One region of the Sphingomonas sp. PvP056 genome, then DNA from elsewhere that is predicted to be linked to it. Evidence: riboswitches for the same ligand, from Rfam matches in the RefSeq annotation. Region 1 holds a riboswitch; the other holds the start of a gene.
What was found. Region 1 has a riboswitch for thiamine pyrophosphate ahead of thiC (phosphomethylpyrimidine synthase ThiC). Riboswitches for the same ligand answer to the same signal wherever they lie in the genome.

Region 1 (15,838 bases):
CGCAGCGGCGGCTCGCCCGGGTCGAGCGGTTGCCATGCAGGCACGGGCGCGGTCGGCGCGTCGAGCGCGGGGATGCTGAGCACGCCCTGTTCGGGAATATGGCTGTCGCGCGCGACGAAGCGCCGGATCCGCGTGCGCCCGACCCGCGTACTGAGCCGATCGACCAGCGCCGCCATCGCATCGTCGCCGATCGCACCGCCCTCGAGCTGCAATTGCGTCGGTGCGAGCGGCTCGATCCGCGGCACGACGAAGCGCAGCATGTCGAACCCGAAGCCGGGGTCGAGCGGATCGGCGAGCGCATCGATCCGCTCGCGGAACAGCCGCATCAGCGTCGGCGGGTCGCGTGCGGGGAGCCCCGTCTCGATTGCGAGGTCGCGCACTTGCCCGTCGCTGCGGAACAAGCGAACCGCAAAGCGCCGCCCGCCCTTGTGGCGCTCCGCCAGCGCCTGCGACGCCTCGGTCGCGAGATCCTCGATCACGTCGAGGACATGTTCGGTCCGCGCGATCGGTTCGGCAAAGCGGCGTTCGAAGAACATCGCTGGCAAGCGACGGCGCGGCTGGATCCGGCTGTCGAGATCGCCGAGCAGCCGTGCGAGCGTCTCGGTGGTTTCCTCGCCGAAACGCGCAGAGATCGGCGCGGACGGACGTCCCGCGAGATCGCCGAGCGTCTTCAATCCGGCGCGACGGAGCGCGACCAGCGTTTCGTCGGGCAACCGCAGCGCTGCGACATCGAGCCGGCGCAGCGCTGCCGTCTCGCTCGCGGCGGGCATCGTCTGGAACCGCGCGAGCGCCTGCGCGCCATCGGGGCTGCCCGCGACCGCATGGCGAAGCTGCGCGCCCCAGCTGGCGAGGCGCTGCTCGAGATCGGCGACCAGGCCGTCCTCGCCACCGAACAGATGCGCGCAGCCGGTGATGTCGAGCGTGATGCCGTCGGCTTCGTCGAGCGCCACCATCGGGGTGTAGCGTTCGCACAGATCCGCGATCCGCTCGATCCAGTCCTGGTCGGCGGCGGGCGCGGCATCGTGCGCCGCAAGATCGGGCAGGATCGCGCGTGCGTCCGCCAGCGCCATCCCCGGCGACAGGCCAAGCGCGTGCGCACGCGGATCGACCGCGGTGATCCGCATCGCGCCACGCTGCTTTTCGACGAAGACGAACGGTGCGTCGTCCCCCGTATCGACCCTGGCATTAGCCGACGCGGCGGAACCCCGGGTGCGGGATTGCCGGTCGCTCGACAGGAAGGGAAACCACAGTGCCAGATGCCGCCGGGCGGACTGTGGCGGCGATGATGCCAGAGTCTCGGCGAGGGTCTCGGGCGCCGTCATGGTCGGATCGACGCGGCGCACCCGCTGCGCGGAAGCTTGCTTGGTCACGGTCCCACTCCACCAGCCAGCGCCCGTCGCCGGGACGACCACGCTGGCGCAAAAGCGTTACATCGAGCACCGGATACCCCGGCGCGTTCGCCTCGAGCGGCGCGGACGCCGCGGCGCTGGCGGACCAGCGCGTATCCGCCGCACTGGGCGAAGGCTGCGCATCGATCCGCAGCAGCAACACCGTGACGCCGGAATTTTCCGCCGCCAGCGCAAGCCTGCGCCCCGCGGTCAGATCGAGCATGGCCGGGTTGCGGCGCATTTCGATCACCGCCACTCCAACCGCCGGACACCGCACCACATCCGCCGCCGCGCGGAGCACCGCGAGCGGATCGGGCAACACGCCCAGGATCAGGTGCGATGGGTCGATCCCGAGTTCGACCAGGCCACCCACATGAAGGACGCCCTGCTTTTCGGCCGCATCCTCGCGCAACCAGACGAGCGCCCCCCCCAGCCGAACCGCGAGCATCCCGACGAACCCCGCCGCGCACCCTGCATCCGCAGCGTCGTGCGCAAACACCTCATGCAACCGTCCGCGGGCCAATCCGCCGCCGATCGCCTGATCGATTCCGTCATGTCCCGTTCCCACGCGAACCGTGTCGACCGCGGATTCGCACAGCCCCTCGCGCTGCTCTATGGCGGCGATCTGGCGCTTCAAATGGCGCAACGAGGCGATCGACTCGGTCATATTTGTTCATCTTATGTTCCGTATCGCGCGGATCATGCGAGCGAGTCAACATGCTACGCGGGATGCCCCGGCGGATGGCCCTTCGCGCCGTGCTCCGCCCGACACCGCCGCCATGAAGTGTTGCTGCGATGCAACAGGTTCCGGGAAACGCCTCATACCAAAGGATCACTTCGATCCGTCGCGTGTTTGGGCGTCGTCAATGGAGAACACACATGCGTAAAATTTTGATGGTTGCAGCCGCTGTCGCAGCACTCACCACGGGTGCAGCATCGGCTCAGGAAGTCACCACCACCGCCGCCAGCGAAGGCACGAGCAACACCTCGTTCCGCGGTTTCCGCCTCGAGGGTAACCTCGGCGGCGATCGTTTCCAGTCGCAGGGTCGTCATAACGACAAGTTCGGCTACGGTGCCACGATCGGTTTCGACGGCGTGATCGCTGACCGTATCGTCGTCGGTCCGGAAGCAACCTACTGGCGTGCAAACGACTGGACCGAGAATTGCGGCGCATCCAACGGCGGTTCGGTTTGCCACAAGTCGTTCGAGGAATTCGGCGTCGGCGTCCGCGCAGGCTATCTGGTCACGCCGCGTGCGATGGTCTTCGCCAAGGGTGGTTATGTCACCAACGAGCAGCGCAAGCGGTTCGATGCCAACACGCCCACGCAGACCTCGTTCTACGACCATGTCAACACGACCGGCTACCAGGTCGGCGGCGGTGCCGAGTACACGGTCACCGAGGGTCGTCTGCCGGTCTATGTCAACGCGCAGTATGTGTTCTCGCAGTATAACGACAACACCTCGCGTCACCGCATCATGGGCGGCATCGGCGTTCGCTTCAAGTAAGCGCAACTCCTACCGTTCGAGAGAGGCGCGCCCAGCGATGGGCGCGCCTTTTTTCGTTTTCCGGGGTCCGATCAGTGCCGCGAACCCAATCGTTCAGGACGGGCGTTCAGGACGGGCGTTCAGGACGGTCGGATGTCGCTCGCTTCGAATGCCGCGACGATCGGCGATGGGTCGGTGAACTCGGTTTCATAGCTGAACGCCGTCGCAAGCCGTGCCCACGGCAACGCGGATCGCGTAAAGATCTCTGCGATCGGGCGGACCCACGCCGCGTCGTCGAGCGAACTCGGCCGCACGATCACGCTGTCGGGCGAGCCTGTCGTCGTCGTATGTGTCCATCCGGCGCAATCGGGGCAAAGATAGCGCGTCGAGGTCGCCCCCGAATCCGCGGTCTTGTCGATCGTGCGCGGGGCAACGTCGGACAGCAGGCTGAACCCCGCCTTGGGTATCGCCAGGCCCAGCGAAAAGGCGGATGCGGTCATCTGCTGGCAATCGCTGCAGTGGCACGCCATCGTGAACAGCGGTGGCTGGTCGATCCGGTAGCGGATCTTGCCGCAGAAGCAGCCACCATCGAGCGGAAGGGTAAAATCGGTCATCCCCCCCGAAACGCGCCAGTGCCGGATCGGTCGCAAGCGGGGGGTGACGGTTTGTCCAAGTGACAGCGCACGCGCGCGCCGCTACCACGCCGCAATGGCTGCCCTCCGGCCCTTCCTGCAAAGCAACACGGCGCTGGTCTGGGCGGTGATCGTCTGTGCGTTGCTGATGCGCGCGATCGTTCCCGCAGGGTTCATGCCGATGGCGACCGCAAACGGCATCGAACTGGTGTTGTGCTCCGGCATGGCGCAGCCCTCCGATCCCACGACCGCGCCTGCCGCCGCCGGGATGATGCCCGGGATGCAGCATCATGCGATGCCGGATCACGCGATGCCGGATCACGCATTGCCGGGGCGTGGCGATGGCGGGCACCAGATTCCGGCCAAGCCCGAAGCACCCTGCGCCTTCGCCGGGCTGACCGCGCCGAGTCTCGGCGGGGCCGATATCGTCCTGCTGGCGATCGCCTTTGCTTCCGTCGTGGCGGCTGCGCTGTTCCAGCGACCGGACGCGCCGATCCGCCCGCGTCCCTTCCTGCGCCCACCGCTGCGCGGACCACCCGCACACGCCTGACGGTGTCCGCGCGCTCGGTTCGCCGAGTCTTGCCATGACTTGATCCGTGCCGCCGCATCGCGGCGGACCGGACAGTCTCGCGCACGCGACCCTGAAAGACCGATCGCACGCCCGACGGCGTGCCCCCGTGTGAACGGCCAAGGCCGTTATCGAACAGGAATTCCATGATCGACCGCATTCGCCTGCGCGGTGCCGTGTCGGGGCTGGCCGTGCTGGCCAGCACCGCACCCGCCCCTGTCGCAGCCCTCGACGCGCGCCGTACCGACGACATTCTCGTCATAGCGGAGCGCCAGACCCGAACCATCGAAGCCGCCCCCAATAGCCACGCGAGCGTCACCGCCGCCGAGATCGCGACGACGATCAACGCGGTCAACGTGGAGGATACGCTCAAATACCTCCCCAGCCTCGTCGTCCGCAAACGCCATATCGGCGACACGCAGGCCCCGCTTGCGACGCGCACCTCGGGGCTCGGGTCGAGCGCGCGGAGCCTGATCTATGCCGATGGCGCGTTGCTGTCGGCGCTGATCGGGAACAACAACACCTCCGCCAGCCCGCGCTGGGGGATGGTCAGCCCCGAGGAGATCGCGCGGATCGACGTGCTCTACGGTCCGTTCTCGGCGGCCTATGCGGGAAACTCGATCGGCGCGGTCGTCAACATCACGACGCGCCTGCCCGACCGGCTCGAGGGGACGCTGAGCGCGGGCACCAGCCTCCAGACGTTCGACCTGTACGGCGTCAAGGCGACGCTCCCCGCACGGCAGATCGCGGCGACGTTGGGGGACCGGTTCGGACGGCTGTCGCTGTTCGGCAGCGTGACGCATACCGACAGCCGAAGCCAGCCAACGACCTATGTCACCGCAGCCACCAACCCGGCGGGGACGACCGGCGGGGTCGCCGACCGCAACCGCACCGGCGCCGCGATCCGCGTGCTCGGGAGCGGCGGGATCGAGCAGCAGGCGCAGGACAACATCAAGCTCAAGGCGGCGTTCGACGTCTCGCCGGCACTGCGGCTGAGTTATGTCGGCGGGCTGTTCCGCAACGATACCGACTCGTCCGCCGAGACCTACCTCAGCGCGACCGCGAGTGGCGCCCCCGTCTATACCGGCGCGTTCTCGAGTGGCGTCTATCGCTATGACCAGCGCCACTGGTCGCACGCGTTGTCCGCGACCGGAAAGGACGGGCGGTTCGACTGGCAAGTGATCGGGACGCTGTACGACTTCGCCAAGGATACGCAGCGTAGCCCCACCGGGGCGCTGCCCGCAGCGTTTGCCGGGGGGGCGGGGAACATCACGCGGCTGGATGGCACGGGGTGGGAAACGTTCGACGCCAAGGGCGCGTGGCGCTCCGATGCTGCGGCGACGCATACGGTGAGCGCGGGGGTGCATTGGGATCGCTACACCGTGAACAGCAACCGCTATGCCACCACCGACTGGATCGCCGGGCCGCAGGGCGCGCTCAACCAGGCGTCGCGGGGGAAGACACGGACCGCTGCGGTGTGGGCGCAGGATGCGGTGCGGATCGCCGATCCGCTGACGCTGACGGTGGGTGGGCGCTATGAGGACTGGCGTGCGTATGACGGGTTCAATTTCTCAAGCACGCCTGCGCTGTCGGTTGCCCAGCCGGTCCGCACCGCGACGGGCTTCTCGCCCAAGGCGTCGCTCGCTTTTGTCCCGGCGCAGCATTGGACGGTGCGTGCGTCGTTCGGCAAGGCGTATCGCTTCCCGACGGTCGGCGAACTCTACCAGGCGGTGACGACGGCGGCGGTGCTGACCGTGCCCGATCCTACGCTCCGCCCGGAGCGCGCGCTGTCCGAGGAACTTGCGATCGAGCGGCGCGATGCGGGGGGCGAGATCCGGCTGGCGCTGTTCAACGAATCGATCGAGGATGCGTTGATCTCGCAGTCCGCGCCGTTGGTGGCGGGGTCGGCGGTTGCCTATACCTATGTCCAGAACGTCGACCGGACCCGCGCACGCGGGGTCGAGCTGGCGGGGACGCGGTCCGACTTTCCGGTACGCGGCGTCGATCTGTCGGGGAGCGTGACCTATACCGAGGCGACGACACGCGCGAACCGCGCCTTCCCCGCCGCGGTCGGCAAGCTGCTCCCGTCGGTGCCCCGCTGGAAGGCGAGCGCGGTGGCGACGTGGCGACCGACTCCCGGCGTCGCGTTGACCACCGCGGCGCGCTACGCCAGCCGCAATTATGCGACGCTCGACAATAGCGACACGGTCGGGAACACCTACATGGGCTTCTACCGCTACTTCGTGGTCGATGCCCGCGCGCGGTTCGACGTGACGCCACGCTACGCCTTCGCGGTCGGCGTGGATAACCTCAACAACGCGAGATACTTCCTCTTCCACCCCTTCCCGCAGCGCACGATCAGCGCGGAAGTGACGGCACGGCTATGAGCGTCCAGGCATCCGGAACCCGGTGGTACAACAGCGTCTGGCGCTGGCATTTCTATGCCGGGCTGGTGTGCATCCCGTTCGTGCTGTGGCTCGCGCTGACCGGATCGCTCTATCTGTGGCGACCGCAGGTGGAGGCGTGGATCGACCAGCGGTTCGACCATCTCGCGACCGCCGCGCCCGCACAGTCGCCGGACGCGCAGGTCGCTGCCGCCTTGCGCGCGGTGCCGGGGTCGGCGTTGCGCAAGTACGTGCTGCCCGACGCGCCGGGTCACGCGGTGCGCGTCATCGTCGGGCGCGCGGGCGTGGACAGCCGGGTCTATGTCGATCCGGCGACGCTGCGGGTGCTTCAGGTCGTGCGTGAGGATGCGCGGCTGTTCCCGCTGCTGTCGCGGTTGCACGGGACGCTGCTGGCGGGGACCATCGGCAGCTATATCGTCGAGATTGCCGCGTGCTGGGCGGTGACGATGCTGCTGACCGGGCTGTATCTGTGGTGGCCGCGGGGCGCGCGCGGGCTTGGCGGGGTGCTGTATCCGCGGCTCGGGGGCGGCAAGCGGCGGTTCTGGCGCGACCTGCATGCGACGACCGGGGTGTGGGTCTCGGTGTTCGCGCTCGGGCTGATCCTGACCGGACTGCCGTGGGCGAAGGGTTGGGGGAGCTATCTGGTCGAGGTCCGCGCGCTGACGGGGACGAGCAAGGGGCCGGTCGACTGGACGATCGGGGGCAAGCCGCCGATCGCACCGCCCAGCGCGGACCCGCACGCCGGGCACGCCGGAATGGCCGGGATGCCGATGCAGGCGGGTGCCCCTGCCCCGCTGCCGGCGGGCGCGTTGTCGCGGGTCGTGGCGGCGGCGCGGCCGCTCGGGATCGCGGCGCCGGTGCTGGTCGCGCCGCCCAAGACGCCGGGGGGCGCGTGGTCGGTGAGTTCGGACTCGGCGAACCGACCGCAGCGCTCGGACGCGCAAGTCGACGGCGCGACGGGGCGGGTGATCGGGCGGAGCGGCTTTGCGCAGCGGCACTGGATCGACCGGGTGATCGGGTACGGCATCGCGGTCCATGAAGGCGCGCTGTTCGGGCTCGCCAACCAGATCGCGGGGACGCTGGTGGCGGCAATGCTCGCGCTGCTCGCGGGATCGGGCGCGGTGCTGTGGTGGCGCAGGCGACCGGTCGGGCTGCTCGGCGCGCCGCTCCCGCTGACGCGGCCGCGGTTCGGGCCGGTGCTGGTCGCCGCGATCGTGGTGCTGGCGATCTATATGCCGCTGTTCGGGGGGACCTTGCTGTTGGTGCTGGCGGTGGAACGGCTGGTGTTGCGACGGATCGGCGGATCACGGCGCTGGTTGGGGCTGGCGCGCGCGTAACGCGCGAAGATCGTCAAGGTCGCACAGGACGGCCACGCGCGGGCGCTGCCGCAGGGCAGCTCAGGCGCGCCGCAGCCGCAGCCCGCGCCACGCGGCATAGCCGACGAGCAGCACCACCAGCGCTTGCGCCGCGAGGACCGACGGCTCCCCGCCGGTTGGCGCAAGCCCATGTAATATCGGTATTTTCTGGAACGACTGCACCACCAGCACGACCATGTCGAGCCATTGTGCGAGCAGCGCGGGGATGAGATACGCCCACTGCCACCGTCCGGCCAGACGCCGACCGTACAACGCATAGACTGCGACCGCGAGCAGCAGCAGCGAGACGACGCCGAAGACGAACGGTGGCCCGATCGGCTTGGGCGGAAAGAGGAAGCCGGTCACGCTGGTCAGGATCGTGAAGACGAGGAAGACGGTGTTGGCGGTCTTCCACCAGCGTCCGGTCGTCAACGCGCCGAAGAACACCAGTCCCGCGGCGATCGCGACGAGGCTGATCGCGGTGTGGAGCGCGGTGAAGGCTGTTAGCGACAGACCCAACATCATGGTGATTCCCCCCGGAACTGGGCGGAGCATAGCATGGGACGCACCGCCGGGAGAGTCGTTTCGGCAACGGATCGTTTTGGGGGACGAGGTGCCTTTTTGGCTGAAGGTTCCGTAGTTTGCCGCTCCCTCAGCGGGTGGATTTGACGGCCTTGGGGTTGCTCCACGTCACGTTGATGGCGCGTAACCGGTAGCGCCCCGGCGGCAGCATCAGGGCGACGTCTTCCTTGGGTCTGATCGCCACACGATCCATCGGAACCGACGTGGCCGGCTCGTCCAGCGGGCGGGCCTCGATCACCCGCCAGCCGACCGACGGACGCAAGGCGGCGGGTACGCTGACCGGCCGGTCTCCCGCCTTCTCGCGCCATACGGGACGCCCTCGGTCGAAGCGGGCCGGCGGGTGGTCGACGACCAGATCGAACGACCCGGGCGGCTGATCGGCCGGAAGGACAGCGAGACGGTCTGCCTCGCCGCCGCCGCGACAGTCGGTCTGGCTGATCGTCAACGGATCGATGCCCGTCTTTTGCTTGAGGAGCGCCGCCATCCACTTCGAACCGTCGGCGCGTGGAACCTCAAGTACGTGCTGATATCCGACATGGACCAGAAGCTTCGTGCCGGGGTGCTCCTTCAGGAACGCCGCCAGGTTGGCGGCTTGTTCCTCCTCTCGTACGGCGATTCGTTGCGCAAGCGTCGCGCCTGACGGCAACCCGTCGTTGGGATTGGCCTCGTAGGAAACGAGCCGGTAGCCCAACGCCTTGGCGCGTCGGCCCATTCTGCCGAATGCCGCTTCGCCGAGGTAGAAACCATCATCATCGTCGAAATACGGCAGGTCCGGCTGCCGGACAAACGGGGAGCGATACTGTTTCGGCGTGGTTGGCGGATCGTTTTGCAGTGCTTCCAGCGCGAGCGCATCATACCCGAGCGGTCGCAGTCGCGCCGCCAGCATTGTCGTGAATCCACGCCCCTCCGACCGTTCGTGACTTTCGTTGACGATGACGATCGATGTCTGCCGCGCACGTCGCGCGATTTCATCGAGGACATCGGCCGTCGGCATCAGCGCTGCGCAGTGCGTTGCCGCGTAGTTCTTGCTGCTCGACGCGATGAGATCTTCGCGCCCGAACATGCTCAGGGTCTGCGTCGCACGGTTCGAGGCGAGCGGATGATCCGGATCGATTTCTGCAAGGTTGGCTAGCTTCATCGCCAACAGGCCCGACAGGCTTTCAGCAGATCTGGTCTCATATGCGTTATCGAATGCGATGCCTTTGTCGGGACCGTTCGCGGCAGCGCCAGCGGACACCACGAGCGCGGCAGAAGTGGCCAAGGCAAATGCGGGACGGATGACGGCAATACGCCGAACTGTGAGCATTCGGAAAGATACCAGACCCTTCCCCCGCGTTACAGCGCTTCTGTCCGGTCTCCGTCACCAGCGCGACTTCGTTCGGCAGACGCGGGGGACGGTGCTATGCCGCTGACGACATAGGCTGGTCGGCGATCAGTTTTGCCAGCACTGCCTCCAGATCCGCGCGCGCATAGGGCTTCCGGAGCATCGGCCGATCGTACAGGTCCGTGCGATCTCCAAGATCACCATAGCCGGTCGAGAACGCGAACGGGATGCTGCGCCGGATCAGCATATCGGCGACCGGGTAACTCTTTTCTCCGCCCAGGTTGACGTCGAGCATGGCTGCATCGAAGCTTTCTCCAACGAGGATTGCGGCGGCCTCGGCAACGCTGGCTGCGGCGCAGACCGCGGAACAGCCGAGATCCTCCAGCGCCATCTCGATTTGCATCAGGACGAGCATCTCATCCTCGACCACGAGGATCCTGCGACCGGCGAGAAGGCCGGTCATTCTTCCGTCTCTGTCGAAACCGGTATCTCGATCGTGCACGTCACGCCGGCGGGCAGATAGTCGAGCGTCACCGCGCCGCCGAGCTCGTGCGCCAGGCCGCGCTCGATGACCCATGATCCGAACCCCTTGTGCGTCGGCGGCGGCACCGGTGGTCCGTCGCTCTCCCGCCATTGCAGTACGACCCGATCCTTCGCCGCCGACGACATGGTCCAGTCGATCGCGATCTTGCCCGCATCGTTCGAGAAGGCACCGTATTTGACGGCGTTGGTGGCAAGCTCGTGGAGGGCGATCGCTACCGAGAGCGCGGTCTTGGGCGACAGATGCACATTGTCGCCGACGATCGTGAACCGCTCGGTGCGGCCCGTGACGACCTTGAACGGGTGCAGGGTCGTATCGACCAGCTCGTGAAGACCAGCGCCCTCCCAATTGGTGTTGGTCAGCAGGTCGTGCGACCGCGACAGGGCAAGGATGCGCGACTCGATCGCTTCACGGATCGCGGCGGGTTCGGCCGGCCGGCGGAGCGCCTGAGTGACGATCGACTGGACCGTCGACAAGGTGTTCTTGACCCGATGATTGAGCTCGTCGATCAGCATCTTGCACCGAGCGTTGTCTTGGCGGTGGTTCGTTAGATCGACCAGCGACACGAAATGCTGAACGACCGTACCGCCGTCGTCGCAAACCGGGCTGACGAACATCGACGCCCAGAACTCGCTGCCGTCCTTGCGCCTGTAGTGTATCTCCGGCTCGTGATCGCACTCTCCGCGGAATGCCGATTCGACGGTCGTCATCGTTTCCGGGTCGACTCCCACGGCGAGCAAGGACTGAAAGCTTTTGGCGAGCACTTCCTCCAGCGCATAGCCCGTCAGCTTCAGGAAGGCGTCATTTGCGAAGATGACCGGGTGGCCGGGCTCCACATCCGTAAAGACCATCGGCATTCGGGTCTTCTGGGCAGCCACGACGAACGGGCCAAGTTCCCGGCGGAACGTGTCGACTTCTGCCTCACCCTCTTTCTGGGCGGCTGACTTTGCCGTTATATCCACCGCGATTTTCCTTGTTCTGGCGCAGCTTACTCGATTTTCCTCGTTCCTCCTAAGGATAGTTTCAAGGGTGTAACGATGCCGTTATTGGCGCTTCCTTTGTGTCGGTCGCGCTTTTGGAAGGTTTGATTGCCATGAGGCCAAATGGTCTTGTCGCGGGAGCGTCAGAGCCGGACGCTGCCTACCCTTGCGTTGCCGCGCAGAGCAACGGCCTATCGCGCCTGGGACTCCGGGGCTCCTGCTTTCACAGGAGCCCGCAGAAGTCTTGTACAAGGCCGGGGCGACGGACGGGCGCGCTTACTCCGCCGGCAGGTAAATCTCCCCGCCCTTCTCCCGGAAGGTTTCACTCATCGCTGCCATGCCGGCCTCGGCATCGGCATGCGTCGTGCCCTTGGCGAACGCCGCGCGCTCAGCGTCGACCGCCTGCCCCGCGCCCGCCGCGAGAAAGCCGTCCGCCGGGCCGTTCTGCTTCGCCGCGAAGTCGCGCACTTCCTGCGTGATCTTCATCGAGCAGAATTTCGGTCCGCACATCGAGCAGAAATGCGCGGTCTTGGCGCCTTCTGCGGGGAGCGTCTGGTCGTGATACTGCTCGGCGGTGTCCGGATCGAGCGACAGGTTGAACTGGTCGCGCCAGCGGAAGTCGAAGCGCGCACGCGACAAGGCGTCGTCGCGCATCTTGGCCGCCGGGTGGCCCTTCGCGAGATCGGCAGCGTGCGCGGCGAGCTTGTAGGTCACCACGCCGACCTTGACGTCGTCGCGATCCGGCAAGCCGAGATGCTCCTTGGGCGTGACGTAACAAAGCATCGCGGTGCCGTACCAGCCGATCATCGCCGCGCCGATCCCGCTGGTGATATGGTCATAGCCCGGCGCAATATCGGTGGTGAGCGGCCCCAAGGTGTAGAACGGCGCCTCGCCGCACACTTCGAGCTGCTTTTCCATATTCTCCTTGATCTTGTGCATCGGCACATGGCCGGGGCCCTCGATCATCACCTGGACGTCGCTCTTCCACGCGCGGTGGGTGAGTTCGCCCAAGGTGTAGAGCTCGCTGAACTGCGCTTCGTCATTGGCGTCGGCGATCGAGCCGGGGCGGAGACCATCACCGAGCGAATACGCGATGTCATACGCCTGCATGATCTCGGTGATCTCGTCGAAGCGTTCGTAGAGGAAGCTCTCCTTGTGGTGCGCGAGGCACCATTTCGCCATGATCGAGCCGCCGCGCGAGACGATCCCGGTGACGCGCTTCGCGGTCATCGGGATATAGGCGAGCCGCACGCCCGCGTGGATCGTGAAATAATCGACGCCCTGCTCGGCCTGTTCGATCAGCGTGTCGCGGAAGATCTCCCACGTCAGGTCCTCGGCGACGCCGCCGACCTTTTCGAGCGCCTGGTAGATCGGCACGGTGCCGATCGGGACGGGGCTGTTGCGCAGGATCCATTCGCGCGTGTCGTGGATGTTGCGGCCCGTCGACAAGTCCATCACCGTGTCCGCGCCCCAGCGGATCGACCAGACCATCTTGTCGACTTCCGCCGCGACGTTCGATGCGACCGCGGAGTTGCCGATGTTGGCGTTGATCTTGACGAGGAAGTTGCGCCCGATCGCCATCGGCTCGGATTCGGGGTGGTTGACGTTGTTGGGGATGATCGCACGGCCGCGCGCGATTTCGTCGCGGACGAATTCTGGGGTGACGTAATCGGGGATCGACGCGCCGAACGATTCACCGTCGCGGATCAGTTTCTCCTTCGCCGCCGCGCGACCGAGATTCTCGCGGATCGCGACATATTCCATCTCGGGGGTGATGATGCCGCGGCGTGCGTAATGCATCTGGCTGACGTTCGCGCCTGCCTTGGCGCGCAAGGGGCGCTTGATGACGTTGGGGTACTGCGGAACGCCCGCCGAGCGATCGGGGCCGGTGAGGCCATTGTCCTCGGGGCGGATCTCGCGTGCGTCATAGGATTCGACGTCGCCGCGCGCGAGAATCCAGTCGCGGCGGAGCTGCGGGAGCCCCATGTTGATGTCGATCTGCGCGCGGGGGTCGGTGTAGGGGCCGGACGTGTCGTAGACCCGGAGCGGTGGTTCCAACGCGGACGGATCGAGCATGATCTCGCGCATCGCGACGCCCGCGCCGGGGATGTTGGCGCTGGGGACATGGATCTTGCGGCTGCCACGGATTGCTCCAGTGGTGACGCCAATTTCGGTGCGGGCAAGTATGTCGGCCATTGTGTCGCTCCTCAAATCGGACGAGCGACAACGGAACCCGGGCGTGGACACCGCTCCCTCCCTCCGCCCGTGCTAACGGGATCAGGTTCAAACGGGTCGTAGCTTCAGCTACCTCTCAGCTGCTCTGGCGCAGCCCCCCGGGGAATATTGGTATGTGTACGCGCTCGTTCGCGCGTTGAAAAGAGGCCTCAGCTGGCGGCGCTGGTCTTGATCGTGCCGTTGATGCCCGCCGGGAAGAAGCCCCCGCCGACGACCGCGTTGCGGTTGAGATAGACCACGTTGAGCACCTGCCCCGGCGTGCGGCTGAAGGTGATGCCATTGGCGTCGGTCGGCACCAGGTTGGCGGTGGTGCCATCGCCAATCCCCTGATCGAGATCGCTCGACCCGTCGAGGCTGTCGCGCGCGTCGCTGATCGCGTTCGCGCTGGCGCGCAAGGACGGCGTCGCGATCCCCTTGCTGTACAGGACGGTGCGGATCAGTCCGGCGTGATATGCCTCGGTTGCGAGGATGCCGGCGGCGGCGTCGATCAGCAGGCTCTGCGCGATCAGCGGCGCGGCCCCCTTATAGGCGGTGACGCCGACGTCTTCGAAGATGAACGCCGCGAGCAGGAAATTCTCGTCGCTGGCATAGGGGTCGAACGTGCCGGTCGCGCCGACGAGGCCCGCCGCGCGCGCCGCCGCGGTGAACGCGCCGTTCGCGCCGCCGTCGATGTTGATCGCAGGTTGCGCGACGACCGACGTGCCCAGGACCGAGCGCAGGAAGGCGACGTGCGCGACTTCGTCCGCGGCGATCTCACGCGCATATTCGCGCACGATCGGATCGGTGAAGGTGACAGCGCGCCCGCCGGTTACCGACCCTGGTGTACCCGTGCCGGTCAGCAGTGCAGCGGGAAGCCCCGCGCCCGTCACTGCGAAGCTGTAGAATTGCGCCTCGAGATATTCGAGGTTGAGCGCGAAGTTGAACGTGTCCTGGTCTTTCAGCACGTCGGTCGACGCGGGACTGGGGGTCGCGGTCGCGGTTCCGGTCGGCGTGGGGGTCGGGGTGATCGTGCTGTCCTGGTTGGTCGCCCCGCAGGCGGCAAGCAACGCGCCGCCGCCGACCGCGACCGAGGCGGCCCCGGCGCTGCGGAGGAACTGGCGACGGGCGTCGCGGCGGCGATCGCTCGCGTCGATCGCTTGCAGGAGAAGGTCGCTATCGATCACTGGAAACACTCCGGTACGGGCGCGAAAAAGGAAGAAAGCATCGTGCGGGCGTCAGTTGGTGGCGCTGGTGGCGATCGAGCCGTTGACGCCATTGGGGAAGAAGCCCCCCTTCGCGACCGGCAAGGTGCTGAGATACAGGATGTTGAGCACGTTGCCCGTGGCGCGGCCGAACGCGAGGCCATCCTGCGCGGTCGGCACGATGTTGGACGCGGTCAGACCGTTGAGCGCGGGCGCCTGGCTGTTCGCGATCGTCACCGGGGAAATGCCCTGGTCGAAGTCGCTGACCCCGTCGAGCGCGTCGCGCGTGTTCGAGATCGCATCCGCATTGGTGCGCAGGCTCGGGGTCGTCAGACCCTTGGTGTAGAGCACCGTGCGGATGATCGACGCATGATACGCCTCCGCCGCGAGGATGCCGGCGGCTGCCTCGAGATAGACCTTGCTGGTCAGCAGCGACGATGCGCCGCGATAGGCGGTCACGCCGACGTCCTCGAACAGGAACGCCGCCTGGAGGAACGCCTCGTCGCTCGCATAGGGGTCGAAGGCTGCCCCCGCCGCGACGATCTTGGCGGCCTGCGCGGCGACGCTGAACGCGCTGGTCGCGGTCGAGCCGATGTCGATCGCGGGCTGCGCGACCGCTGCGGTGCCGAGCTGTGCGCGGAGGAAGGTGACGTGCGCAATCTCGTCCTGCGCGATCTCACGCGCATATTGCGCGACGACCGGATCGGTGAAGGTGACTTGCCGCCCGCCGCTGACCGCGCCCTGCGTGGTCGTGCTCGCGCTGCCCGGGGTGAGCAGCGCGTTGGGGAGGCCGGTGCCGAAGGCGGCGAAGGAATAGAATTGCGCCTCGAGATATTCGAGGTTGAGCGCGAAGTTGAGGATCGCGGCGTCGTTGTTGCTCGCCTGCGCAAACGCGTTGCTGCCGACCGCCACTGCGGTCGCGCCGACGGCGGCGATCGCACCCGCGCCCAGCGCGGTGCGGAAGAACTCGCGGCGTTCGCTGCGGCGTTCTGCTCGCGAATCAAGCCGTTCGATCAGCTGTTGGTCGGTATCGGTCATCGCAGCGAAGCCTTCATCCTGGAAACACGCCAAGCGTTCGGGCTTGCGTGGCACCGTGCGGCGCGCGACGCAAGCCACGAATGGCGCTCCGGCGCGACGGTTGGTCGCGCCGGAGGAGTCGCTG
Region 2 (15,838 bases), on a different contig from region 1:
CGTGATCGCATTCGGCGGGATGTACCAGCTCGGCGGATGGCTCGTCTCGAGCGTGCGCACCGCCGCATTGGTGTCGGCGACGATGATCCCGGCGTGTTCGATATGGATCCGGCGGCGACTTGGCTCGGCAATTGCAGGCCGCGGGTAGCGCCAGACGCTTTCCTGTCCCGGAGCGGGCGTATCGGGCTTGGGCCTCACCGGCTCATCGCCCCTTTTCCGGATTGTCGCGCCAGATCCGTTCGGCAAGCAGAGTCGCAAAACCGAGCCATGCAACGAAGGGGATCCCGACCGCAGCCGCCGGTTTGTCCACCCGCGCGGCCGCGGCGACGTAAGCGGCGCTCGACGCGACCATCGCGCCCGATGCAGCGGCGCTCGCGCCGAGTTGCTTCTCGCGGAAGAACAATTGCGTCCAGCCGCCGACCATCGCGGTGTTGAGCAACCACAATCCGACGGCAGTATTGCGCGCGCTGCCCGAGGGCTGGCGCAACAGCCGATACCCGCCGACAGCCAGCCCGGTCTCGAGCACGGGCCACACCGCTCCGAACGCCGCATCGGGCGGCGTGAAACCGGGCTTGTCGAGCCCGCGATACCATTTGCGGATCCGGGGATGTGAGGGATCGGGCGCGTTGCGCCGCCCGACGACCGCACTCACGCCGAGCACGAGACCAACTGCGCCGAGCGCCAGCAGCGGCGACAGTGCGCCCTTTCCGGCTGCCGTCACAGAGCGCTCAGGTGCATCGGACGACCCGTCCGTGCGGTTTTGATCATATTGCAACAAGTCCGGTTCCTTCGTGCTACCGCCAAACAGCTTGCCGGTCAGGCCGCGCACAGCGGGGCGACTTGCCATACTCAACGCACCATGCAGCAGACGGATGCCAAGCCGACTGTGCGGATTCATCAGTCGCGGAGCGATTTTGGGGACCCCCTGCGCATCCTCGACCATCGGGCGCATCGCGTGCTCATAGGCGGCAAACGCTGCTACGACATCGTCGGACCGTGCCATCTCGGCCGCCAGTACGTAGGCCCCGGTGATCGCCAACGTCGTACCGATCCCCGCGATCGGCGTGGCGCACCACGCGGCATCTCCGGTCAGCACAACCCTGCCTTTCGACCAGCGCGGCATCCGCACCTGACGCAGCACGTCGAAATAGAAATCGTCGGTCGCGTCCATGCCGTCCAGCACGCGCGCGGACTGCCAGCCGGCATCGCTGAACCGCTTGCGCAGCCATGTCTTCTGGCGCTCCTGGCTCCAATCCTGTTCGCCGCCGGGCGGCTGCTGGACCGACAGCATGACCCGTGTCGTGCCGTGGCGATCGGGTCGCAACGACACGCTTCGACCCCCGGGCGCGTTGTACCAACGCCAGAGCCGGTCATCATCCGCCGCGCGCGGAATGGTGAAATAGGCGATCGTCAGGTCCATCCAGCGCGGCGCGTTCTCCTGTGCAAAAACGTGCGCGCGCGTTGCCGAACCCACGCCCTCCGCCACGATGACCGCGTCGTAGCGCTCCGTCCGCCCTCTGGCGAAGGTGACGCAGGCGGCCTCGTCGTCCTCGACGATGGCCGTCACACTGTCGCCGAAGCGGTAAGTCGCCCGCTCCGCCGCGGGTTCGTACAACAGCCGGGCAAGGTCGCCGCGCAGGATCTCCATCTCGGCGGTGGGTCCGTCGCCGTCCTGATCCGCGGTCAGGAATTGCGCAGCGATGTGGCCGTTTGCATCGACCCAAGCCGTGCCTTCCTCCCCGGTGCCCTGTTCCAGAGCGGACTGCTCAAGCCCCATCCGACGAAGCACTTCGCGCCCCGAACCGCGGACGTCGATATTCTGCCCGCCATCACGGAACGCAGGTGCGCGCTCGACCACGGTCACGTCGAAACCGGCGCGGCCAAGCCACCATGCGGCGGTGTTGCCGGCAACGCTGGCACCGGTGATCAGAATACGGCGGGACATGGCATTGCACTCCTCTGCACCGCACAACGGTCGAGCAGCGTTTAGGTCGCCTGATCTTGTGCGCGTCCGCAATCCCCCGCTACCCGGGTCCACCCACCAGCAGAATCGCTAGGCCTCGGTGCCGAAAACCCCGTAATGCTCGCGCCATGCCGCAACTTCGTCTCGCAGGTGCGCAGGGGCCGTCTCTCCGGACAGGACGAGGCTGGCCACGTCGTCCGTCGGGTGCATCAACATCTTCTTCGTCCCGTCGCTGAACCAGACGGGTACGAGCTGATGACACAGGCTGTCGAGAACGGCCCCCGCCATGCCCTTGTCGATCGCACCGCCGCGACTGGTGGTGCGGACGATGATCGACACGCCTTCGAAGCAATTCCGCGGCGCGCGTTCGAAATTGAGCGAGACGAGAAGGCCGGACAGATCCGGACGCGCCTGCTCGGGCATCGCCGCGGTGCGTCTCCAGGCACAGAACCACGTTCGGCAGATCGTGGGCCGCGTCGCATGGATGCCGCACCCCTGTGGCGTGAGGTGCATGCAGGGCGTTTCGCCGGGCTTCCGAAACTCCGGCGTATCCACGGTCAGGACGGTGCAACAGACGGTGCAGTCACCACATACGCGGTCGGGGAGGACCGGCCCGAGCAGGATGGTTTCCAGATTTGCCTCGGTATGCATCGCGCGGGGTTGCCTTGGCTGCCGCGGAAAGACAAGCGCCGTCGGCATGCCGCGGACTGGCCGGCAGGCGCGTTCACGCACGAACGATCCTTGCCGCCATGGGCACGATTATTGGAGCACGCGATGAGCAACCCGACAAAGATATGGGACGGTGAACAGGTTCGGAACTGGCTGACGCGGCGCGTGGCGGCGGCGAAGCTGGACCAGGCGGCAGCGGATCGGCGCGGCTATGAGGCGCGCGACGATTACGACAAGGCCGCCGCCGAGGAATGGGTCTGCAGCAGGCTTCAGGGCGCGGCGGACGTTAACGACCAGCCTGCGTTTGCCAAGCGCATCAAGGACCTCATCGGGCAGGACGACTATCCCGTAACGGGGATATACGACGATGTCCGTTTCGAACGGCATGTGCGTGGCTATCTCCGGAAGCTCGCGAAGATGACCAAGACGAACGAGGGGTTCGAGAACGCCCTGCGCTATCAGTGACCGGGGGGATCGAACCGGGCCGTACCAATCCGGCACAGTGGAATGGGGGCCGGTTCCGCGCAGTGTGGAACCGGCAGCGCAGGTCGGCGTTAGCGTGCGGGATTGGTTAACTCGTTCTTCAGGAAGCAGAACATGGTACGCAGGACTTACGGATCGGCTTTGTCCAAAAGGGCTGCACAGGCTCCGCGGCGGCTCAATGACGATCCGCGCGCTGGTCTCACGCCGCTCGAACTGACGATGCTGGACAAGTCGCTCAAGGTCGCAGGCTAACTACGGCTTTTGGTGGCGCGGCGATCCGCTAGCTAGTCCGTCTGTCAGACGATGGATGAAGCAGGCCCCGCCCGCCGCCACTCGCGATATCCCGCAATAGCAAGTCCGATCATCGCCGCATATAATCCTGCGGTCAGCGTCAGCCCCTTAAAGGCGAACATCGCAACGTAGGCGACATCGACGACGATCCATAGCAGCCAGTTTTCGCGATGACGTCGCGCAGTCCAATATTGCGCGACAAGGCTGAAGCTGCTGAGTGTGGCGTCGATCCACGGCAGTGCGGCGTCTGTATGGTGGCTGGTGAACCACCCGATCGCGATCGCACCGATCGCCCCGGCACTCAGCCCCATCAGCGCGTGCGATCGCTTCAGCGGCACCACGACGACCGCCCCCGTATCGCGCTTGCCGCGCGTCCAAACCAGCCAACCATACAGGATGCCGACGGCGAACACCGCCTGCAGCGCCATGTCGGCGTAGAGGCGCACGTCGAGGAACAGCTTGAAATACAAGCCGCAGGCGACGAGGTTCAGCGGCCAGCACAACAGATTGCGCCGTGCGGTCAGCCAGATCGCCAGGAAGCTGACGACGACCGCAACGATCTCCAGCGTCGACATCAACCGTTCGCCGCCGTGCCGACCTGCGCCAGGAAATCCTGGCCGGGTGCGGACAGGAACCATTGGGCATGGCCGATAGCATACGCGTCCCAGGCATGCATCGCGGCCGCAGGATCCCCCAAGACGCCTGCGAAATACGCGATCTCGGACAGGGCGAATTCGATATGCACCAGCGGCAGCAGTCGAACGACTGTCTCGATCTCGGCGCAGCTCAAGGGCCGGATCGTCACATAGCCCGCGATCAACGACAGCGCCGCCGCCGGATCGGCGATGGCATCATCGTCGTCACCCAGTCGCAGCCATTCCACCGCCGTCCGCTCGATCGCGGTGGCGAGGTCGTGCAGCGCGCAAGTCCGGTCGGACAATCCGAAGTCGAACACCGTCGCAACCGTGCCGTCCGCAGCCCAGAGCAGATTGGACGGATGCCAATCGTTATGCGTCCAAAGCGAAGGCTGATCGGCAAGGCGCGCCGCCAGCCCTCCCGCCAGTGCTTCGAAAAGCAGCTCCAGTTCCTTCCGCCACGGCAAGGTGGCGAGGAAAGCCGCCAGCGTGGGGCGTGCCGCGACATAGGCCTCTGCCGCCGCCATCGGATCGCTCGCCGGCAGGATGGTGAAGCTCGCGACCAGTGGCTGCACCGTGCGCACCGGCGCGTCGAACCCGCGGGACGCCTGATGTACCTGGGCAAGCGCGACACCCGCCGCGTGTGCGTGGACATAGGAGAGGAACGGGGTCCAGGAGGGCCTGTCCCGATACAGGTCGGCCCCGGCCGCGCGGCGCTGAAGCTCGAAGGTCCCCTCGCCCATCGAAAGGGTGCTGGCACCGTCCGTCGTCCGCACGATTTCGGGCAGCGATATTCCGGCCGCCGCGAGATGCGACACGAACGCATGTTCCTGAGACAGCTCCGCCGCCGACCGCACGTGGCGATCATGCCGTTTCAGCAGGAACTGCCCGCGCGTCGTATCGATCAGCGTCGCCGCGGAAAACGGCCGCGGCGAATGCCACAGCAATCGCTCGATACGGCCCGCCGCCGGAAAGCGGGCAAGGACCGCGTCGGCCTCGCCCACCTCGATCATGGGCCAGGCGGGCGTCTCCAACGCGGTGCCCATGCCGTGCACCAGATGCCCGGTGGACGCGGGTGCGGCCTTGGCCATGCTCAGAAGCTACGCGACACGGTCGCGATGACCGCCGCACCGCTGCCGATGTAATAGGCGGGCGCATAGCCCGAAATGACAATGCCGCCGCGCCCTACTACATCGCGCGCGTTGGTGCTGACCGCCTGCACCCCCGCCAGGACGTCCGGATTGGTCACGTTGATCGCGTTGACGCGCAGATCCGTCCGTTTCCCGTCGATCCAGTCGGCCAGATGGAGGCCGACCGACAGGTCGAGCGTCGCATAGCCCGCGATCCGCTCGTCGTTCATGAACGTCGCATATTGGGGTCCGAGATACTTACCCGCGATGCTGCCGAACAAATGCCCGTCATCATAGGTGCCGCCCGCGCCGAACTGGACGCTCGGGCTGGACACCGCATGCTTGCCGCGCGTGGGGAGGAAATCCCCGCCAACCGGCAGATCATCGTCGATCCGCGCGTGCAGATACTCGCCCGAAAGATAGACGCTGACGCCCTTCGCCGGGCGATAATCGATTTCCGCATCGACTCCGTACGTTGTCTGCCCCCCGGCGTTGAGCGTCGAATTGACCTGCGCGCCGCCAACGTCGATCACCGTGGCCAGTTGCCGGTTGCGGAACTTGTAGTGGAAGGCAGTCGCCGATGCGGACAGATTGGGCCCGATGTAGCGATAGCCAAGCTCCTGCGAGACCGAATATTCGTTCTTCAGCGCGTTCGTCCCGCGGGTAGAAACCACGCCGCCGTCATAGCTGTCGTAGAGCGTGAATTCGTTGGGCGTCCGGAAATTGGTCGTGATGTTGGCGAAGATCTGCTGGCGATCGCTCAACGCACAATGGACCGCGGCGCGCGGCAAGGCCGCAAAGCTGTCCTTGCGGACCCGCGTTTGCGGCCCGGGGAGATAGTTGCGACCATTGCGCAGCAGGTTGACGCCCTTGAAACCGGCGTCGAGCGTCAGGCGCGGGGTGAGCGCGATACTGTCGGCGAGGAAGAACCCCTTCGTCACCGTGACGGTCCGCTGGTTCTCATAAGCGAGCAGGCGGCCATCCGCAGTCTGGATCGCCCTGTCGCGGTATCCCCATCGGTCGGTCGGGTTCCCGTCCGGATCGACCGTCGTGTAGGTTTGCGTGACCCGGTCCGTGCCGTAATCGAACCACAGGCCGCCCGTGATCCGGTGGATCCCCGCCTGCAACGTCAGCTTGGTGACATTGCCGGTGCGCATCTGGTCGCCGGTGTAATTGCCGAGCACCGTCGCGACGCCATCCACCGCGCCTGGCAGAACGATCGGCTGCGTCAGTTCCTCATTGCCGAGGAAGTTGCCCGTCGTGGCAAGCTGCGTGCCGTACGGCGAATTGCCGTAGCCGAACTGCAAATAGGTCGTGCTGTCGAGCGTCAGCCGGTCGTTCAGTTTGAGATGCACCGGAGCCGACGCATAGAGGTTGCGGAACGGGGCCCGGTACAGCCGCCAGTAATTGGTGTTTCCCGCGGTGTAGCGCGCATCATAGTTGAACCCGCGACCTTGCGCCTGCCAGTCCGCGAGCGTCGGGCTGGGATAGCTCGACGCATTGGCATTGTTGTACGACAGCGCCAGGCTGGCGCGGTTGCCGTCGCCCCAGTCGCGCAACAGCTTCGCGTCGACATGCCGGCGCGTGTCGAAGCCAGCCCCCCGCCAATTGTCCGCGCGCGTGTACGAATAGGACACGAACGCCTTCACGCCCGTCCGCCCGATCTCGCCCGTATCGACCCGCGCGAACACCCGCCGCGCATCGTACGAGCCGAGCGACACGTCGAGCAGTGCTTGCGGCGCGGCCTTGGGGTCGTCGAGCGTCAGCGACAGTAGCCCGCCTGCCCCGCCCACGGTCGGGGAATCAATGTCCACCGACCCTTGCGCCAGGGTGATCGTGCGCAGGTTGCCCGGATCGGCGAATTGCGACGGATAAGCGTAATAATAGCCGATATCGTTCTGCGGCGCGCCTTCCATCAGGACGCCGATCTGATCCTGCCCCAGCCCGCGCAGCGTCAGGCTCGAACTCGTCGACAGGCCGTACGGGTCACTCGACGCCACGTTTGCACCCGGCAACAGGTTGACGAGCTGGAACGCGTTGAGCGTCGGCGCCTGCTTGACGATGAAGTCGGCGGAAATTTCACTCACCGCCTTGGGCGCGGTCTGGTCGGGCAACAGTCCTTCGGGATCGCGGTGTCCGGTGACGCGAATGTCCGCGGTGTCTTCGGTGGTCTGTTGTGCCCATGCAGATGCCGGCACCGTCAGAAACACCGCCGTCAGCACCAACGCCGCGCGCCGGCTCCTCAACCCATCATACGAAATCATTGCCGGCATTGTCTTACGTCCACTCCACACGGAAGGACGACGGACACTCCGCCAACCCTCCCTACGCCGGTATCAGCCGGATCAGGTTCAGCGGGTCATGGGCTGCAGCCCACCTCTCAGCCGCGCGTCAGCGGCCCCCCGGGGATAGCGCCCTCTAGGCGATCCGATCGCGCGTGCAAACAGGGATTGATGGCCCCACGGTCGCCCCTCTCCGAGCCGGCCCGGACGTTGGCCGGTTAGGCGTGGTGATGAAGCCGTTGTGGTCCACCGTCTCGGATGACGACAACACGACAGCTGGCGCTGGCATTATTCGCGCAGAGCAGGCGTCTCTTGCAGATTAAGACGTTGCAGGCGGCAAAGGTTGTTGCAATACCTTGGTCAAGATCAGTCGATCGCCAAACAGGGCGGCACGAACACTTCAGGGAGAGCATGATGAAACGCATAGCAGCAGCGTTGTTGATGGCCGGTATTTCGGCCTTCCCGCTTGGTGCGCAGACAGTTGCGCCGTCCATTTCCGAAGACTTCAAGCCGTCATCGCTCAACCAACCCGGACAGCAATACCCGCAGGTGAACTCGCAAGGCTATGCGCGTTTCCGGATCGTCGCGCCGGAGGCTACAGCCGTGAGGGTCAGCCTCGGGTTGGGCGGACGCGGCGGTACCGTTCTTGCCAAGGCACCCGATGGCACCTGGATCGGCACGTCGGAAGGTCCGCTCGACGAAGGGTTTCATTATTACCACGTCACCGTGGATGGCGGCACGTTCAACGACCCGGGTGCGCTGAACTTCTATGGATCGACCCGCTGGGAAAGCGGGATCGAGATACCGGCGCATGATGCCGATTTCTACGCGCTGAAGGACGTGCCGCATGGGCGTGTCGAGCAGATCCTGTTCCCGTCGCCGAGTACGGGCACGCCACGCCGGGCCTTGGTCTACACGCCCCCCGGTTACGGGGACAAGCCGCAGACCCGCTACCCCGTCTTGTACCTCCAGCACGGCTGGGGCGAAGACGAGACCGCATGGAGCAACCAGGGCCATGCAAACCTGATCATGGACAATCTGGTTGCGGAGAAAAAGTCGCTGCCCTTCATCATCGTGATGACCTACGGCATGACGAACGAGATCAAGCCCGGCAGCCCCGGCGGCCTTGCGAGCTTCGACATCGGGCCCTTCCAGACGGTGCTGCTGAACGAACTGGTTCCGTATGTCGACCGCACCTACCGGACCGTTGCCGATGCGCGACATCGGGCGATGGCGGGCCTGTCGATGGGCGGCTTCGAGACGAAGCTGATCGCGCCCAAGAACCTCGACACGTTCGCCTATATCGGCCTGCTGAGCGGCGGCACGGTCGGGATGGACGACGTCGGCGCAACGCCGGGGTTCAAGGACAAGGTGAAGTTGGTGTTCGTCAGCTTCGGCAGTCGTGAACTCGAAGGCAACCGCCCGCCCGCGCCCGGCGGCGCCCCCCGCCCCGATCCGCGCGCGAATGCGGCAGCGATCAAGGCCGCCGGGATCAACAGTGCGTTCTACGTTTCGCCCAACACGGCGCACGAGTTCCTGACCTGGCGTCGCAGCTTGCACGAAATGGCCCCGCTGCTGTTCCGGGATTGAGGGTTCACGCGCCACGCTGGTCGGTGGCGTTGCGATTGGGGTGCCCCCTCTTCTTGCCCCTCCCCTTCAGGGGAGGGGTCGGGGGTGGGGCGGTGCCTCGCAGAGAAGTAGGTTCTGCTGGACTGCCCCACCCCAACCCCTCCCCCGAGGGGAGGGGCTTTAATTGCGGTTGGCGTGATCCCCTCCCCTTCAGGGGAGGGGTCGGGGGTGGGGCGGTGCCTCGCAGAGAACTCGGTTCTGCTGGACTTCCCCACCCCAACCCTCCCCCGAGGGGGAGGGGCTTTAGGTACGCCAGATCCCGCCCCCGCATTCTCCCCGCAAGGACCCCGCAATCTCTTCGGGCGTGCCAAAGGCGTAGCGGCTCGGTACCATGCCCCATGCAGCGCCCACGAACGACGATCCGCCAACTCAGCTACTTCGTCGCGCTCGCCGAGGCCGGAAGCTTCACGCGTGCCGCCGAGCGGATGGGGGTGTCCCAGCCATCGCTCTCGCAACAGATCCGCGCACTGGAGACGATCCTCGGTGCACCGCTGTTCGAGCGCGGTGGTCCCGCGATCCTCACGCCGCTTGGGCGTGAACTGCTGGAGCGGGCGCGGCGGATCCTGTTCGATCTGGTCGACCTGGAAGACGTCCGTGCGGCGTCGGCCGACGCGCTGGTCGGCACGATCCGGCTGGGCGTGTCGCCGACGCTCGGCGCCTATCTGCTCCCCGGCTTGGTCGCGCGTCTGCACCGCGAACATCCGACGCTGCGGATCCATGTGCGCGAAGGGCTTCCGTCCGCATTGACGGCGGGACTCACGGCCGGGGATCACGACCTGATCCTCGCGCAGTTACCCGTTGCAGGGCGCGGCTTCCACAGCGAGCGCTTGTTCCGCGAGCCGCTGTATCTGGCGATGGCCGCCGATCATCCGTTCAGCCAGAAGACGTCCGTGACCGTCGGCGATCTGGCGGGGCAAAACCTCCTGACGCTCGTCGCGGACTATCGCCTGGCGCAACAGGTCGCCGTGATTGCCGAAGAGGTCGGCGCGGTCGTGCTCAACGATTATGAAGGCACCAGCCTCGACGCGATCCGGCAGATGGCCGGAATGGGCATGGGTCTCGCGCTGCTGCCGAACCTGTACGTCCGCCAGGAAATCCGCGACGGCGATGACGTGGTCGTGCGCCCCTTCGAGGGCGGGCGCCCGTATCGCGAGATCGGCCTGCTGTGGCGTACGGGTGCCGGTCGGGCACCCGCCTATAGGTTGATCGCCGAAATGTTGCGTGCGGTCGTCCGATAGGTATATCCTATCGGAAGTATAGCTTACCCATTCTTGCGCCAATGGCCCGCCGGAACGATCCTGTGTCCGGGGTCAGTTAGGACGGACGATGGACGTGGCAGGAAAACGGATCGGTTGGCGTGAAGCGGCGGGGTGGCTGGCGGAGATCGTCGGGCCCGACATGCCCTATCTGCGGCTTGCAATGGTCTATGGCCTTGCGATCAGCCTGTTGTCGCTGGCGACCCCGATCTCGGTCCAGTTGCTGATCAACAGCGTCGCCAACACCGCCCTGCCCGCCCCGCTCTGGACGCTGGCCGGGCTGCTCCTGCTGCTGCTGCTGTTCGTCGCCGGGCTGAGCGCGCTCCGCTTCTGGATCATGGCGCTGTTCGAGCGGCGCTTCTTCGCGCGGGTGGTCGCCGAGATCACGCAGCGCGCGGTCCATGCGCAGAACCCGTTCTTCGCTGACCAGAATCGCGGTGACCTGTTCAACCGCTATTTCGATCTGGTCGTGGTGCAGAAGGCGATCCCGAGCCTGGTGATCGGCGGCTTCACGATCCTGCTGCAATCCGCGGTCGGGTTGGTGATTACCAGTTTCTATCATCCGTTCTTCTTGGCGTTCAACGCGCTGCTGATCCTGTTGGTGCTTGCGATCTGGTTGCTGTGGTCGCGCGGATCGATTCGTTCAGCGGTCGCGCTCAGCCATGCCAAGCATGACGCCGCGCGCTGGCTGGAGAGCGTCGGCGGGTCGAACGGCTTTTACAAGTCGAGCCGTCATCTCGATTTCGCGATGGATCGCTCCGAGGCGGTGACTGCCACCTACATCGACCGGCATCGCCGCTATTTCCGCTACAGCTTTGCGCAGACGGTCGCCTTCCTGCTGCTCTACGCGTTTGCCAGCGCCGCGCTGCTCGCGCTCGGCGGCAACTTGATCCTGCGGGGCGAACTGTCGATCGGCCAGCTCGTCGCCGCCGAGCTGATCCTGAGCGGCGTGTTCTACGGGATCTCGCAGCTCGGCTGGTATCTCGACACGCTGTACGACCTCGTCGCGAGCGCCGAGGAACTGTCGCTGGTGTTCGCGATCCCCCAGGAACACGCCGTTGCCGCCGCGGGACAGGCGCCGGCGGACGGCGCAGTCCGGCTCGAGGGCGTCGCGATCGAGGACGCCCGTTTCGACTTCGCGGTCGCTGCAGGCGAACAGCTCGTCACGCTGGCAGACGGGGGTGCCGAGCGACTGCTGGCGATGGTGCTGAAGCGCCACAGCGTGCCCGAGCGCGGTCTCGTCACGGTCGGCGGCACCGATCTGACGACGTTCGACATGTACCTGTTGCGCTCGGAAATCATGGTGCTCGACCGGCCGACGATCGTCGAGGTCACGATCCGCGAATATCTTGCACTTGGTGCTGCGGGGGCGATGTCGGGCAAGATGCTCGATGCGCTCGACGCGGTCGGTCTGCGCGAACGGATCGCGCGGCTTCCCCACGGGCTCGATACCCCGCTTGCCGGATCGGGCTATCCGCTGTCGATCCGCGAGGTGATGGCGCTCAAGCTCGCCAACGCGCTACTCGTCCAGCCACGCGTGCTGATGCTGTCGCAGCTCTACGATCTGATCCCTGCCCAGCGGCTGGCAGACGTGCTGCAGCGGTTGAAGGCGGCGGAGACGACCGTCCTGCTCTGTACCGGCCGACCCGAAGACATTGCGCTCGATGGCTGGTTCCGGCTCGAACCCCACCGACAGCGCCGGTTCGCAACGCGTGACGCGCTGATTGCCGATATGAACGACGATCAGCAGCGTGGAGGCGATGATGGCGTACCAGCCTGACCGCGTGGCACATTTTCCGACGCTGGCGTCGATGCGCGCGCCGCGTATCGCACTCACCATCGCGGGGATGCTGATCATCGGGATCATGGTCGCGGTGGCGATCATGGGGCTGGTCCCGTGGGTGCAGACCGCGAGCGGCACGGGACAAGTCGTCGCGCTCGATCCCGACGACCGCCAGCAACAGGTGACCGCTTTCGTTCCCGGTCGCGTCGAACAATGGTACGTCCAGGACGGACAGCATGTCGCCAAGGGCGACCCGATCGCACGGGTTGCGGATCTCGATCCCGACCTGCTGTCCAGGCTCCGGGCCGAGCGCGCGCAAGTGCAGGCGGAGATCGCCGCGGTTCAGCAGAGCCGCGCGGTCGCCGGGATCGACGTGAACCGCACAAGCCAGCTGTTCGCTGAAGGGCTCGCTTCGCGCCGTGACTATGAGCAGACGCAGATCAAGGTCGCGGACGCCGGCGCCAAGCTGGCCGAGGCGCGCGCGAAGCTCAACCGGATCGACATCCAGCTCAACCGACAGTCCGCGCAGATGGTCCGCGCGCCGCGCGACGGGCGCGTGCAGCAGCTCAACGCCGCGACCGGTGGATCGATGGTGTCGCCGGGCACGGTGCTTGCGGTGATCGCACCCGAACGCGTCCAGCGCGCGGTCGAACTGTATGTCGACGGGCGCGACATGCCGCTGGTCCGCCCCGGCCGTCCGGTCCGGCTGGAATTCGAGGGCTGGCCCGCGATCCAGTTCAGCGGCTGGCCCTCGGTCGCGCAAGGCATGTTCGACGGCCGCGTCCGCGCGATCGATCCCAATGCCGCACCCGACGGGCTTTTCCGCATTCTGGTCGAACCAGCGCCGGGCAAACCCGCCTGGCCGACGCGCGACTATGTTCGGCCCGGCGGCAAGGTGCGCGGCTGGGTGCGCGGGGAGACCGTGCTGGTGGGCTATGAACTGTGGCGTCAGCTTAACGACTTCCCGCTGGAATTCGGCCGCCGCCCTGCCCCGCCGGCCAAGGCGGGCGCCAAGCCTGCGGAATCGAAGGACACGGCCAGCGACGAAGGCGGCAAGAAATGATCCGCCTGATCCTGTTCGTGGTTGCAGCCCTGTGCCCTGTCGCCGCGATCGCGCAGACCGAACCCCTGACGCTGGAAGAGGTGTTGCAGTCGTCCGCACGGTCCGCTCCCCAGATCGTCGAGGCACTGGCGCGCGTTCGGCAAGCGGAGGGACGTGCGCTGTCCGCAGACGGCGCATTCGACACGGTGTTCGACGTCGACGGACGTTCGCGGGTCGCGGGCTATTATGACGGCACCGTCGTCGAGGGCCGCGCGACCCGACCGCTGACGGGCAATGGCGGTTATCTCTATGGCAACTATCGCGCGTCGCGCGGGACCTTCCCGGTGTATGAGGATCAGTCCTACACCAATCGCCTCGGCGAGGCGAAGGTCGGCGCGTTGTTCGCGTTGCTGCGCGACCGTGTGGTGGATGAACGCCGGACCCGCCGACGCGTCGCCGGTTCGGATATCGACGTGGCCCGGTTCGAGGCGGCGATGGTCGCGATCGGGGTCCAGCGTCGCGCGGTCGATGCCTATCAGACGTGGGTCGCGGCGGGATTGCGGCTGAACGCCTATCGCGACCTGCTCGATCTGACCGAACGGCGGCGCGGCGCGATCGCGCGGCAGATCACGCTTGGCGCGCGGCCCGACATCCTGCTGGTTGAGAACGACCAGAACCTCGTCCGGCGGCGTGCGCTGACCGTGCGGGCGGAGCAGGATCTCGCCACGGCGGCCAATGCCCTCTCCTTCTACCTGCGCGACGAGAACGGGGCACCGTTGCTCGTATCGGCAAAGCGGCTGCCACCCGACAGCAGCGCGCTGTCCGGGGTGGCGCTGCGCGGCAATGGACCTGCACCGGTCGAGCGCCCCGACTATCGCGCGATCCTGACCCGGATCGACCAGTCGACCGCGCGGCTGATGCTGGCGGAGAACGACCTTTCACCGCGGCTCGATCTGCGGGGTGAGGTCGGCAAGGATATCGGCGCGGTCGGGCTCGGCGGTCCGACTAAAACGCCGCTGGAAGCGCTGGTCGGCTTCCGGTTCAGCGTGCCGTTGCAGAACCGCGCGGCGAAGGGGCGCGCGGCAGAAGCCCGGGCGGAAATCGACGCACTGACCCAACGCAGCCGTTTCTTGCGCGACCAGATCGCGGTCGAGGTCGAGGGCATCGTGATCGCGGTCGGGGCGACCGAACGACTGGCGACCATCGCCGCGGAGGAGCAAGGCCTGGCCGAGCGTCTCGCGGTAGCGGAACGGCGGCGGTTCGCGCTCGGATCGGGCGACTTCTTCCTGGTCAACCAGCGCGAGGACACCGCCACCGACGCACGCGTTCGCCTGATCGACGCACAGGCCCGCATCGCCTCCGCCCGCGCGGAACTGGCGGCGGCAACCGCCGACCGTGGGGCCTTGGGTCTGGAGGAGTAAGGCTGCAACCCCCCGGCGGCGTTGGTCGTAACCGACGAAAAATGCGTCAACACTATGCGCGCACTATGCCTTTTCCCGGAATCGATCTCGAAATCGAACGTTGGATGCGCCTAATCGCCCATCCCTGAAGGCATCGTCGTGGGACGAGCGCCGCTCAAGGGGTGCACCAATGAAGTTCCGTCATGCGGCCGCGGTCGTCGCGATCTCAATGTTTCCGATCGCCGCACACGCGCAATCGACTCCGGACGACAAGGCCGCCGCGGCCGAGGCCACCGCACACCCGCCCACCGCACCCCCTTCCGCGCTGACCGTCAGCGGGTCGGTCGCGCTCGCGTCCGATTATCGCTTCCGCGGCGTGTCGCAGTCGGACCAGGAGATGGCGATCCAGGGCGGCGTCACGATCGCGCACCAGAGCGGGCTCTACGTCGGTACCTGGGCGTCGAACCTCGCGGGCTGGGGGACGTTCGGCGGCGCCAACATGGAGCTCGACCTGATCGGCGGCTACAAGACCAAGCTGACCGACAGCGCGACGCTCGACGTCGGCGTGACCTGGTACATGTATCCGGGCGGGGCGGACAAGACCGACTTCGCCGAGCCCTATGCCAAGCTGACCGGCACGACCGGCCCCGCCACGCTGACCGCGGGCGTCGCTTATGCGCCCAAGCAGCAGGCGATCGGCAAATGGTACAACACCGGCGCGGATGCCGCGGCCGGCGTTTACAACCGTCCGGGCGCGAAGGACGACAACCTCTATCTGTGGGGTGACGGCGCGCTGGCGGTTGCCGGTACGCCCATCACCGCCAAGGCGCACGTCGGCCACAGCTCGGGGCAGGATGGCCTCGGCCCGAACGCCACCGCAGTCGCGCCCACCGGCGACTATTGGGATTGGTCGCTAGGGGCGGATGCCACCTACAAGAACCTGACGCTCAACGTCAGCTACATCGACACCGACATCTCGAACCAGGAGGCGAGCTACCTCCGCCCGAGCTTCAGCAAGGGCCAGGACGGCACCGGCAACATCGCCGGCAGCACCGTCGTGGTCTCGCTGACGGCTGCCTTCTGACCTCGAAAGGACATCTGATGCAGGACGTTCTCTGGATCGCCATCATGGTCGGGCTGGTGGCGCTGACGCTCGCCTTCGCCCGCCTCTGCGATAACGCGTGAGGAGCAGGCAATGACCCTCGACCTCTGGCTCGCGGCGCTGACCGCGCTCGGCCTTCTCCTCTACCTGGTGGCGGTTCTCATCCGCCCCGA

Region 2: linked by a shared signal. The riboswitch ahead of ABIC17_RS13620 (TonB-dependent receptor) and the one ahead of thiC (phosphomethylpyrimidine synthase ThiC) in region 1 are both predicted to bind thiamine pyrophosphate.

The regions. Positions count from the first base shown of each region.
Region 1 covers NZ_JBEPST010000001.1:207,215-223,052, reverse strand. Annotated here, with positions in the region: gene ABIC17_RS01145 (Y-family DNA polymerase) at 1-1,292, opposite strand, end outside; gene ABIC17_RS01140 (ImuA family protein) at 1,186-2,055, opposite strand; gene ABIC17_RS01135 (outer membrane protein) at 2,268-2,894, shown strand; gene ABIC17_RS01130 (GFA family protein) at 3,014-3,487, opposite strand; gene ABIC17_RS01125 (hypothetical protein) at 3,582-4,055, shown strand; gene ABIC17_RS01120 (TonB-dependent receptor) at 4,220-6,460, shown strand; gene ABIC17_RS01115 (PepSY-associated TM helix domain-containing protein) at 6,457-7,815, shown strand; gene ABIC17_RS01110 (hypothetical protein) at 7,876-8,358, opposite strand; gene ABIC17_RS01105 (hypothetical protein) at 8,486-9,676, opposite strand; gene ABIC17_RS01100 (response regulator) at 9,816-10,202, opposite strand; gene ABIC17_RS01095 (HWE histidine kinase domain-containing protein) at 10,199-11,242, opposite strand; gene thiC (phosphomethylpyrimidine synthase ThiC) at 11,537-13,456, opposite strand; TPP riboswitch at 13,498-13,606, opposite strand; gene ABIC17_RS01085 (ferritin-like domain-containing protein) at 13,645-14,658, opposite strand; gene ABIC17_RS01080 (ferritin-like domain-containing protein) at 14,710-15,714, opposite strand.
Region 2 covers NZ_JBEPST010000005.1:153,173-169,010, forward strand. Annotated here, with positions in the region: gene ABIC17_RS13585 (DUF427 domain-containing protein) at 1-198, opposite strand, end outside; gene ABIC17_RS13590 (tryptophan-rich sensory protein) at 203-1,945, opposite strand; gene ABIC17_RS13595 (YkgJ family cysteine cluster protein) at 2,054-2,614, opposite strand; gene ABIC17_RS13600 (hypothetical protein) at 2,738-3,097, shown strand; gene ABIC17_RS13605 (hypothetical protein) at 3,230-3,367, shown strand; gene pnuC (nicotinamide riboside transporter PnuC) at 3,412-3,981, opposite strand; gene ABIC17_RS13615 (phosphotransferase) at 3,981-5,132, opposite strand; gene ABIC17_RS13620 (TonB-dependent receptor) at 5,135-7,444, opposite strand; TPP riboswitch at 7,477-7,586, opposite strand; gene ABIC17_RS13625 (alpha/beta hydrolase-fold protein) at 7,868-9,043, shown strand; gene ABIC17_RS13630 (hydrogen peroxide-inducible genes activator) at 9,421-10,320, shown strand; gene ABIC17_RS13635 (ABC transporter transmembrane domain-containing protein) at 10,415-12,118, shown strand; gene ABIC17_RS13640 (efflux RND transporter periplasmic adaptor subunit) at 12,102-13,184, shown strand; gene ABIC17_RS13645 (TolC family protein) at 13,181-14,584, shown strand; gene ABIC17_RS13650 (TorF family putative porin) at 14,754-15,647, shown strand; gene kdpF (K(+)-transporting ATPase subunit F) at 15,759-15,838, shown strand, end outside.